DNA from 2 places in the Streptomyces sp. NPDC048483 genome. Region 2 is predicted to be linked to the other one. Evidence: riboswitches for the same ligand, from Rfam matches in the RefSeq annotation. Region 2 holds a riboswitch; the other holds the start of a gene.
What was found. Region 2 has a riboswitch for ZMP and ZTP ahead of glyA (serine hydroxymethyltransferase). Riboswitches for the same ligand answer to the same signal wherever they lie in the genome.
Positions count from the first base shown of each region.

Region 1: it holds a riboswitch for ZMP and ZTP, as region 2 does, so the genes downstream of both, AB0D04_RS31130 (bifunctional 5,10-methylenetetrahydrofolate dehydrogenase/5,10-methenyltetrahydrofolate cyclohydrolase) here and glyA (serine hydroxymethyltransferase) in region 2, are expected to answer to the same signal.

Region 1 is NZ_JBEZJZ010000082.1:17,740-20,940, reverse strand. It holds gene AB0D04_RS31135 (rod shape-determining protein) at 1-434, shown strand, start outside; gene AB0D04_RS31130 (bifunctional 5,10-methylenetetrahydrofolate dehydrogenase/5,10-methenyltetrahydrofolate cyclohydrolase) at 465-1,349, opposite strand; ZMP/ZTP riboswitch at 1,465-1,552, opposite strand; gene AB0D04_RS31125 (TetR/AcrR family transcriptional regulator C-terminal domain-containing protein) at 1,607-2,392, opposite strand; gene AB0D04_RS31120 (FAD-dependent monooxygenase) at 2,573-3,201, shown strand, end outside.
Region 2 is NZ_JBEZJZ010000011.1:7,832-15,565, reverse strand. It holds gene trpS (tryptophan--tRNA ligase) at 1-587, opposite strand, end outside; gene glyA (serine hydroxymethyltransferase) at 664-1,938, opposite strand; ZMP/ZTP riboswitch at 1,983-2,083, opposite strand; gene rocD (ornithine--oxo-acid transaminase) at 2,174-3,385, shown strand; gene AB0D04_RS08315 (glutathionylspermidine synthase family protein) at 3,469-4,659, opposite strand; gene AB0D04_RS08310 (hypothetical protein) at 4,678-5,106, opposite strand; partial or broken gene AB0D04_RS08305 (hypothetical protein) at 5,270-5,564, opposite strand; gene AB0D04_RS08300 (hypothetical protein) at 5,669-6,529, shown strand; gene AB0D04_RS08295 (hypothetical protein) at 7,182-7,734, opposite strand, start outside.

The sequences.
Region 1 (3,201 bases), on a different contig from region 2:
GCTCGGCCGCCCCGACCCCGATCGGGCCCCAGAGGGACGGCGCGCCCGAACGCCGCACCTCCTTCACCGTCCGCGGCCGCGACCACATCAGCGGCCTGCCCCGCATCCAGGAAGTCACCGAGGAGGAAATCCGCGACGCCCTCACCGAACCCGTCGACGCCATCGTCCGCGCCGTCCACCACACCCTCGACGCCTGCCCGCCGGAACTCTCCGGCGACATCATCGAGCGCGGCATCGCCCTGACCGGCGGCGGCGCCCTGCTGCGCGGCCTGGACCGGCGACTGCACCAGGAAATGGGCGTCCCGGTGACGGTCGCCGATCAGCCGCTGGACTGCGTCGTCAACGGCACCGCCAAGTGCGTCGACGAATTCGCCGCGCTGCACGGGCTGCTGACGGGCGCGAAGGACCGGCCGCGGAAGGCGGTGCGGCTGTAGCGGGCGCCGCGCGGTGGCGGGACGGGCGGCCTACCGGGATACGGCTGCGGGGGCCGCCGCGGCGTCGGGTCCGGCTGCGGCCTCGATGCCCAGCTGCCGGACGGCCGCATCGGCCGTCTGCTCCAGCAGCACGGCAATGGTCATCGGTCCGACGCCGCCCGGCACCGGGGTGATCAGGCTCGCGCGCGCACTGGCGGACGCGAAGTCGACATCCCCCACGTTCCCGGGGTTGTAGCCGGCATCGATCACCACCGCCCCCGCCTTGATGTCCGCACCCTGGATGAACCGGGGCCGCCCGACCGCCGCGACCAGCAGATCGGCCTCCCGTACGACCGAGCCCAGGTCGGCGGTCCGCGAATGGCAGTACGTCACCGTCGCGTCGCGCCCGAGCAGCATCATCCCCACCGGCTTGCCGAGAATCGCACTCCGGCCGACAACGACCGCCCGCTTGCCCGCGGGATCGACGCCGTACTCGTCCAGCAGCCGCATGATGCCGCCGGGCGTACAGGACGCAAAGCCGCCCGGCAGCCCGAAGCTCATCGTGGCGAACGAGTGCGTCGTCACCCCGTCGACGTCCTTCTCCGGCGCGATGGCCTCGAAGGCGGCCCGCTCATCGATGTGCGGCCCGACCGGATGCTGCAGCAGAATCCCGTGCACCCCGGGATCCCCGGACAGCTCCGTGAGGGCGCCGACCAGCTCTTCGGTGGTGGTCGCGGCCGGCAGTTCGAGGTGCCGCGACCGGATCCCGGCCTTCGCACACCGGGAACGCTTCATCCGGACGTAGGTCACCGACGCGGGATCCTCGCCCACCAGCACGGTTGCCAGACACGGTGTGACGCCGGTCTGCTCCGTGAGGGATGCCGCGACGGCCGCACTCCGGTCGACGATCCGGCGGGCAAGGTCACGCCCGTCCATGAGTTGGGCGCCGTGCGCCGGCGTGTGCGGCTGGTTCGGGGACTGGTTCTGGAGACGGTTCTGGTGCTGGTTGTGGGACCGGGCCTGGGACACGGGCTGCTCCTGCGCGCTGGCTGCGGGTCGCCCAGGCGCACGGCAGTGACGGGGTCCGTCGGGCCGCTCCCCGGTGGTGCTCCACCTCAGCGCCAGTCACGGCCCGGTAACCAGGGTAGCGGGCATGGCGGGACGGGCCGCGGGACGGGCCGCGGGGCGGGACGTCACCGATGGTCGTTCGGCCGGTGCTCTGCCTGCGCCCGCCGCGCGATATATGTCTCCAGGCCGTCCAGGATGCGCTCCAGTCCGAACTCCAGGGCCTGGTCGCGGGAGTTGGTGTCCTCGGCGGACGCGAGGGCCGCGGTGAGGGCCGGGAACCGGTCGGTGCGCCCAACGAGCAGTTCGTTCAGGAGCCCGCTCATCACCTGCTCCGGCTCCTTCGCCTGCGCGCTGCCCAGCCCCAGTGACGCCGACACCTGTGTGATGGCCCGGACATGGCCGGTCACGATGACCACGGCGTCCAGCCGCTCGCTGCCGTGGAGGCCGGTGTCCGCGAGCGCGCCGATGGCGCGTTCGGCCCAGCCGAGCTCGTTGGGTCCCATGATGCGCGGGCCGGTGGTCGCGTCCAGGAGCCAGGGGTGGCGCCGGAAGGCCGCCGCGAGCTGCTCGGCCCACGTGCGCAGCGCGCTCCGCCAGTCGCCCGGGGCGCCGCCGGCCAGGGTCGGCGGCTCGCCCATGGCCGTGTCGATCATGAGCGCGACCAGCTCCGTCTTGCCCGGGACGTACCGGTACAAGGACATCTTGGTGAAGTCCAGTTCGCCCGCGACCCGTTGCATGGAGACCGCCCCGAGCCCACCGAGGTCGGCGACGGCCATGGCCGTACGGGTGATCCGCTCCAGGCTCAGCGCCGGTTTGGGGCCACGGCTGGGCCGCTCACGCCCGCCCCACAGCAGCTCCACGCTGCCCGCCTGATCCCCGAACACGCTGGTCTTCTCGTCGTCTTCAGCCACCTCCGCATACTAAAACTGTTTCCGGGGTACACAAATAAGTGTCCGTCGGATACAGTTTCTTCTGTCACCGTCCGCCGCGACGGACCGCTCGACATGGGGGAGTGCGAAATGACGCATCCGCATCCGCAGACGCAGACGCAGCGAACGACGACGGCCGGGCGGCCGGTCGGCGGGCAGACGGTGCTGATCTCGGGGGCGAGCGTGGCGGGCCCGGCCCTGGCCTGCTGGCTCGCGCATTACGGATACCGCCCCACCGTGATCGAGGTGGCCCCCGCCCTGCGCGGTGGCGGCTATGCGGTCGACTTCCGCGGGGCGGCGCACCTGTTCGTACTGGAGCGCATGGGCCTGCGGGAAGAGCTCGAACGCCGGGCCACGGGCGGCAGCCCCATGGCCTTCATCGATTCCCGGGGCCGCCAACTGGCCGCAATGCCACCGGAGTTCGCGGGAGGCGAGCTGGAAATCCTCCGTTCGGACCTCTCCCGCATCCTCTACGACCACAGCCTGTACACCGCCACCGCCACCGCCACCGCCGCTTCCCCCTCCGCTTCCACCGAGTACCTCTTCGGCGACTCCCTGACGTCCCTGACCGAGGCCGAGGACGGCGTCCACGTCACCTTCGAACGGGGCGCGCCGCGCACCTTCGACCTTGTGGTCGGTGCGGACGGCCTGCATTCCACGGTCCGTCGGTTGGCCTTCGGCCCGGAGGAGGAATTCGTCAGCCGGCTCGGCTACTACGTCGCCGGCTGGGACCTGCCGGCCGACGCCTCCGGCCTCGCCGCTCGGCCGCTGGGCTACTCCGAGCCCGGCCG
Region 2 (7,734 bases):
GGGTCCTGCAGGTCGTAGATCTTCGCCGTCTCCTTGAGGATGTACGGCGCAGGCAGGGTGAAGGTCTCGCCGTAACGGCCGTTGAAACGCTCGGCGAGGTCACGGGTGAGCTCGATGTGCTGACGCTGGTCCTCACCGACCGGCACCGCGTTGGCCTGGTACAGGAGGATGTCGGCGACCTGCAGGATCGGGTACGTGAACAGGCCGACGGTGGCGCGGTCGGCGCCCTGCTTGGCCGACTTGTCCTTGAACTGCGTCATCCGGCCCGCCTCGCCGAAGCCGGTGAGGCAGTTCATGACCCAGGCCAGCTGGGCGTGCTCGGGGACATGGCTCTGGACGAAGAGGGTGCAGCGCTCCGGGTCGAGGCCGGCCGCCAGCAGCTGGGCGACGGCCAGCCGGGTGTTGGCGCGCAGCTCGGCCGGGTCCTGCGGGACGGTGATCGCATGCAGGTCGACGACCATGTAGAAGGCGTCGTGGGACTCCTGCAGCGCCACCCACTGGCGGACTGCGCCGAGGTAGTTGCCGAGGTGGAAGGAGCCGGCGGTGGGCTGAATGCCGGAGAGCACACGCGGACGTTCGGAAGCCATGGCACCGATTGTCTCAGGTCCGGGTGTGCTCCCCGACGGATGGTCGGCCGGCCGTCATCCGGCGGCCGGCCGGTCGTCAGCCGGCCGCCGGCAGCCCCGGTGCCGGATAGGCCGCCATCAGCTCCGCGACCTCGTCCCGGACCGCCGCCAGCGCCGCCTCGTCACCTGTCCCCGCGGCCGCCACACCGCGGTCGATCCACTCGGCGACCTGCGGCATCAGGTCCGTACCCAGTCCGCGGGAGGTGAGCGACGGCGTACCGATCCGGATGCCGGACGGGTCGAAGGGCTTGCGGGGGTCGAAGGGGACGGTGTTGTAGTTGACGACGATCCCGGCGCGGTCCAGGGCCTTGGCGGCGACCTTGCCCGGGACGTCCTTGGACGTCAGGTCGATCAGCACCAGGTGGTTGTCCGTACCGCCGGAGACCAGGTCGAAGCCGCGCGCCAGCAGCGCCTCGGCGAGCGCCTTGGCGTTGGCGACGACGGCGTGCGCGTAGTCGCGGAAGGACGGGGCGGCCGCCTCGTGCAGCGCGACGGCGATGGCGGCGGTGGTGTGGTTGTGCGGGCCGCCCTGGAGGCCGGGGAAGACGGCCTTGTCGATGGCCTTGGCGTGCGAGGCGCGGGACATCAGCAGGGCGCCGCGGGGCCCGCGCAGGGTCTTGTGGGTGGTCGTGGAGATGACGTCCGCGTGCGGTACCGGGGACGGGTGCGCGCCGCCCGCGATCAGGCCGGCGATGTGCGCGATGTCGGCGACGAGTACGGCGTCGACCTCGCGGGCGACCTCGCCGAAGGCGGCGAAGTCGATGGTGCGGGGCACGGCCGTACCGCCACAGAAGATGATCTTCGGGCGTTCCTTGCGGGCGAGGTCGCGCACCTCGTCGAAGTCGATGAGGCCGCTGTCCGCGCGGACGCCGTACTGGACGCCGTTGAACCATTTCCCGGTCGCCGAGACGCCCCAGCCGTGGGTGAGGTGGCCGCCCATCGGCAGCGCCATGCCCAGCACGGTGTCGCCGGGCTCGGCGAAGGCGAGGTAGGCGGCGAGGTTGGCGGGCGAGCCGGAGTACGGCTGGACATTGGCGTGCTCGACGCCGAAGACGGCCTTGGCGCGCTCGACGGCCAGGGTCTCGACGCGGTCGATGTTCTGCTGGCCTTCGTAGTAGCGACGGCCCGCGTACCCCTCGCTGTACTTGTTCTGCAGGACGGTGCCGGTGGCCTCGAGAACGGCGGCCGATACGTAGTTCTCGCTGGGGATCAGGCGCAGGGTGTCGGCCTGGAGCCGTTCCTCGGCGCCGACGAGCGCGGCCAGTTCGGGATCGGCGGCACCGAGGTGCGGATGGGAAAGGGGAAGCGTCATGAGGTGATTCCTCCGGGGCGTGCGATCGGTGGTCCGGTCGGGTCCCGGGGTGCCCAGGCGGGGCGACACCTCGTGAAGGCCGCTGCTGCGGCCGCACACCGCTCCCTCGGGGTCGGTTCCCCGTACGCCAGTCACGGTGTGCGGAGCAAAGTCTAGCCAGCGTGACAATGGAAAGGGGCGCCGAGTGCCCTGCCGTACCGGCACCGGCACCCGCCTTACCGAAACGGAGCCTTTGGTGACGTCCACGGAAACGGCACGCGCGATAGCCGCCGCCGATGCCCACAGCGCGCACAACTACCACCCGCTGCCGGTCGTTGTGGCCAGCGCCGAGGGTGCCTGGATGACGGACGTGGAGGGGCGGCGCTATCTGGATCTGCTCGCCGGGTATTCGGCGCTGAATTTCGGCCATGGCAACCGCCGGCTGCTCCGTGCGGCCGCCGCGCAGCTGGAGCGGGTCACCCTGACCTCGCGCGCCTTCCACCACGACCGGTTCGCCGACTTCTGTACGCAGCTGGCCGAGCTGTGCGGAATGGAACTCGTCCTGCCGATGAACACCGGCGCCGAGGCGGTCGAGACGGCGCTGAAGACGGCCCGTAAGTGGGGCTACCAGGTCAAGGGCGTCCCGGACGGCCGGGCGAAGATCATCGTCGCGGACAACAACTTCCACGGCCGGACGACGACCATCGTCTCCTTCTCCACGGACGAGGAGGCCCGCGCCGGCTTCGGCCCGTACACCCCCGGCTTCGAGATCGTTCCGTACGGCGATCCGGCCGCGCTGGAGGCGGCCGTCGACGAGAACACCGTCGCCGTCCTCCTGGAGCCGATCCAGGGCGAGGCGGGCGTGCTGGTGCCGCCGCCGGGCTATCTGGCGGGCGTACGGGAGCTGACCCGTGCCCGGGACGTGCTGTTCATCGCCGACGAGATCCAGTCCGGGCTCGGCCGTACGGGGCGGACCTTCGCGTGCGAGCACGAGGGCGTGGTGCCGGACATGTATGTGCTCGGCAAGGCGCTGGGCGGAGGTGTGGTGCCGGTGTCCGCCGTGGTGTCCTCCCGCGAGGTGCTGGGCGTCTTCGCGCCGGGCGAGCACGGCTCGACCTTCGGCGGGAATCCGCTGGCGTGCGCGGTGGCGCTGGAGGTCATCGCGATCCTGCGGACCGGTGAACTCCAGGCGCGGGCAACGGAGTTGGGTGAGCATCTGCACGGCGAGCTGGCGCCGCTGGTGGGCGGCGGCGCGGTGGACGCGGTGCGCGGGCGCGGGCTGTGGGCGGGCGTGGACATCAATCCGTCGCGCGGCACCGGGCGGGAGGTCGCGGAGCGGATGATGGCGCGCGGGGTGCTGGTCAAGGACACCCACGGCGCCACGATCCGGATCGCGCCGCCGCTGACGATCAGCAAGGAGGACCTGGACTGGGGACTCGACCAGCTGCGGGGCGCGCTGGAGGCGTAGCCCCGGGCGCGGGGCGCCGGATCAGGCATCAGGCATCCGGCATCCGGCATCCGGCATCCGGCATCCGGCATCCGGCATCCGGCTCAGAGGATCACATGCGGCAGGAACCGCGCGTACTCATCCGTCACCGGCCCCGCCGACTCCCGGATCCCCAGCCCCGCCGCCTCGTCCTCGACGACCCAGGCCCCGAGCACCACCCGGTTCCCGTCGAAGTCCGGCAGCGGCGCCAACTCCTGGTAGCAGCAGGGGTCTTCGGGCCCGCGCAGCACCGGCTCCGCGCCCGGCTCGTGCAGCGTGACGCCCTCGCCCTCCCGCCCCAGCAGCGGCTTGGCCACGTACCCCTTCGTATGCGCCAGCTCGCGCGGCCCGTCCAGATACGCGGGCAGCAGATTCGGATGCCCGGGGAACAGCTCCCACAGCACCGCCAGCAGCGCCTTGTTGGACAGCAGCATCTTCCAGGCCGGCTCGATCCAGAGGGTGGAGCCGGTGCCGCCGCCGTTGTCGAGGGTGTCCTGGACATACGGGCCGAAGGCGTCGGTGGCCAGCCACTCCCACGGGTAGAGCTTGAAACAGGACCGGATGAACCGCAGCCGCTGGTCGACGAAGCGGCCCGAGAGCCGGTCCCAGCCGATGTCCTCCATGGAGATCGCGACGGTCTCCAGGCCGGCCTGCTGCGCCGTCTCCTCCAGATAGGCGACGGTCATCAGATCCTCGCCGAGCTCATCGCCCGCCGAGTGCGCAAAGTGCAGCGGCGCGCCCGGCGGCAGCAGGGCCGCCTGCCGCTTCCAGGCCGCCACCAGCCGCTCGTGCAGCGAGTTCCACTGGTCGGCGCCGGGAAAGCGCTCCTCCATCCAGAACCACTGCGGGCTCGCCGCCTCGACCAGCGAGGTCGGCGTATCGGCGTTGTACTCCAGCATTTTGGCCGGGCCGCTGCCGTCGTAGTGCAGGTCGAACCGCCCGTATACGGAGGGGAGTTCGTCCCGCCGCCGCCACGACTCGGCCACCAGCGCGGCCAGCCGCGGATCCTCGATCCCCAGGTCGCCGAACCGCTTCTCCGCCACGATGTGCGCGGCGGCCGCCAGACACATCCCGTGCAGCTCCTCGACGACGTCCTCCAGCGCCTCCACCTCGGGCAGCGAGAACGCGTAGTAGGCGCTCTCGTCCCAGTACGGGCGCAGCGAGTCGTCCGGATAGCGGGTGAGCGGGTAGATCAGCCCCTGAGCCTCGACGGTCTCCTGCCAGCCGGGGCGCGGCTCAATGGTGTGCCGTTGCATGTCTGCGACCGTGCCCGCTCAGCCGCCGATGCGGCCGTGCGAGCCGCCCGAGCCGCCCGAACCCGAGCAGCCGAAGCCGCCCCGGTCGACGGCCTGGGCCTTGCTGAACGTTCCGTTGTCGGCGAACCGGCCGCTCGTCTTGTCCGGCCCGTAGTACCACTGACCGTCCGTGGACTGCTTCTGCTTACCGAGCCCGCCGTTGCGGCCGCTCTGTCCGTACGAGCCGCTGCTGGTGCCGCCACTGCTGGTGCTGCCACTGCTCGACCCGCCACCGGAGCAGTTCTTGGCATCGACGACGCGATACCCGTTGATCGCGTCATAGCTGTTGCGGTCCACGCAGCGCTTGTCCGGCTCCGATCCGCAGGAGGTGAGAGCGGCGGCCAGCGCGCCCATCCCGCCCAGGATCACCGTGCTCGACCGCAGTCGCCGACGCGCCTTGTCCGCCATTGCGCACCTTCCCCCGTTTTTGCCGTCAACTCTCGTCGTCAACCAGACGCTTGTCCGCAGACACTGCCCGGAATCCGAATGGGGCCAGCGTAGGGGGCCGCCCCCACTCACCAGAAGCGACCCTCCCCCGGTTTCCGACTCCTCCCTGGTTTTCCGACCGTTCCTACAGACTGAGCGGGAGTGAGTCCTGATGCCAGAGCTCATGCTCAGCCGAACGCCCCGAACGGTGTGGGGCGCTCTGGTCCACCACGTTCTCGTCGTGTCCGGCGCGCACGGATCGTGTCCGTGACCCGGTGACACGTGGGCGGTTTCCCGCACGCTCTGGGGTGCCCCAGGGCGCGCCTTCCGATCGCGATGCTTGCCGCGTCGTGGCGGGTCATCGCGCGCTTGGTGCCGGTCAGGGGACGGGTCCAGTGCTGGGCGCCCCACTTGCTGGTGTAGGCGGCGTCGACGGCGACCGCCGTTGGGCAGGCGCTGAAGCGTCAACCACCCGCCGAGCCGCACCGTAGCTCGAATGGGATTCCGCCCCGTTTTACGGGGCGGAGGATGTCAAAGTCGGTTCATGGTCCTCGGGATGATCTGTGCGCCGGCTTCCGCTGTGTGCTTCGGTACCGCCTCCGTCTTCCAGGCCGTCGCGGCCCGGACCACCACGCCCGGCACCGGATCCGGCGTGGACCCGCGCCTGCTGCTGCGGGTGCTCACCCAGTGGCGCTATCTGCTCGGCCTCGCCCTGGACGGCGTCGGCTTCCTTCTGGAGCTGGTGGCGCTGCGGGCGCTGCCGATCTACGTGGTCGGGGCGGCGCTGGCGGCCACGCTCGCGGTGACGGCGGTGGTCGCGGCCCCGGTGCTGCACAGCCGGCTCCGCCGCGCCGAGTGGGCCGCGGTGGGGACGGTCTGCGGTGGTCTCGCGCTGCTGGGCCTCGCCTCCGGCACGGAGGGCCACCTACGGGGCACCACCGAACTCCGCGCCGCGGCACTGCTCTTCGCGCTCGCCGTCCTCGCCTCCGGCGCCCTGGCCGGCCGCCTCCCGGACCGGGCGCGCGCGGCGGTACTCGGGCTGGGCGCGGGCCTCGGCTTCGGCGTGGTGGAGGTCGCCGTCCGCCTCATCGACGACTTCGCACCGGCCGCCCTCCTCACCAACCCCGCGACCTACGCCCTGCTGATCGGCGGCGGCGCCGCCTTCCTCCTGCTGACCTCCGCCTTCCAGTGCGGCTCGGTCACCACCGCCACGGCAGCCATGGTGATCGGCGAGACCATCGGCCCCGCCGTGGTCGGCGTGGTGTGGCTCGGCGACCGCACCCGCGCGGGCCTGGCACCCCTGGCGGTGACCGGCTTCGCTTTGGCGGTGGCGGGGGCGCTGGCCCTGGCGCGGTTCGGGGAGGCACCGGCCCAGGACCAGAGCACCGCACACGCCCTAAGGTGACGACGACACGGGCTCCCCCCTCAACCACCCCCCAAGGGACCGGACATGACCCCACACCACCCCTCTCCGATACGGGAGCAGCTCCCCCGGCACGGACCTGACCCTGCGTCACCCGGAGCCGTCCGACCACCCCCGCCTCCAGCTGGCCCTGGCCGACTGGTGGGACGGCCAGGGCGGCGAGGCGGGCGCCCTCCAACGTCAGCTGCTGGTCCCCCGGCTGTTCCTCCAGCACTTCTCCGGCACCAGCCACCTCGTGGAACGCCCGACCGGGGACGGCGCCCCCGCCCTCCAGGCCTTCCTCATCGGCTTCCTCTCCCAGACCGACCCCGCGACCGCCTACATCCACTTCGTCGGCGTCCACCCCGACACCCCGGCGCACCGGCCTCGGCAGCACCCTCTACCACCGCTTCTTCGACCTGGCCCATCAGCACGGCCGCACCCGGATCCGCTGCATCACCAGCCCGACGAACCACCACTCGATCGCCTACCACACCCGCATGGGCTTCCGGCTGGAACTGAGCGCTCAGCTGGAGAACGGCGTCCCGGTCCACCGCGATGACGACGGCCCCGGGCTGGACCGGGTGTCGTTCGTACGGGAGTTGGCGACGCCGTAGCCGGCCGGGCCCACGGAAAATGACCGCGTCGGTTCCGGTCAGCGGCGCATCGGGCGGGTGGTGAGGGGGGCGAGTTCGGTGTCGGTGGCGGGTCTGAGGGTGGTCAGGATGTGCCGGGCCGCGGACAGATCGGTGCGGCTGCCGTCGACGGTGACCGTGTGGACCAGGCCGTTGCGGCGCAGCCGTAGTTCGCGTTGGGGGTAGTCGCCCTCGTGGGTGATCAACAGGCGGCCTTCGCCGTCGTCCGCGCACCGCAGCGTTTCACCGAACGGGACGGGGCAGCCGCGCGCATCGGCGCGCCGGGTGTCCCGGCCGGTCCGTTCCACGGCGAGGTGCAGTTCCGGTGCGCCGGGCCGTGTGTAGGTGGCCCCGAAGCCTTCCTCGCCGGCTCCGTTGACCTCCAGGGTGTAGCCGGACGGCGGTTCGCCGACGCGCAGCAGGGTGCGGTCGACGCCGTTGGCGGTGAGCCATTCGCGGAGGGTGGGCGGCTGGGCGATCGACCAAGTGACACAGGCGCTGGTGACGACGAACAGGGCCGTGGCGGCGAGGGTGGCCTGCCGCGCTCGCTTGCCCGGCAGGAAGAAGGCGGCG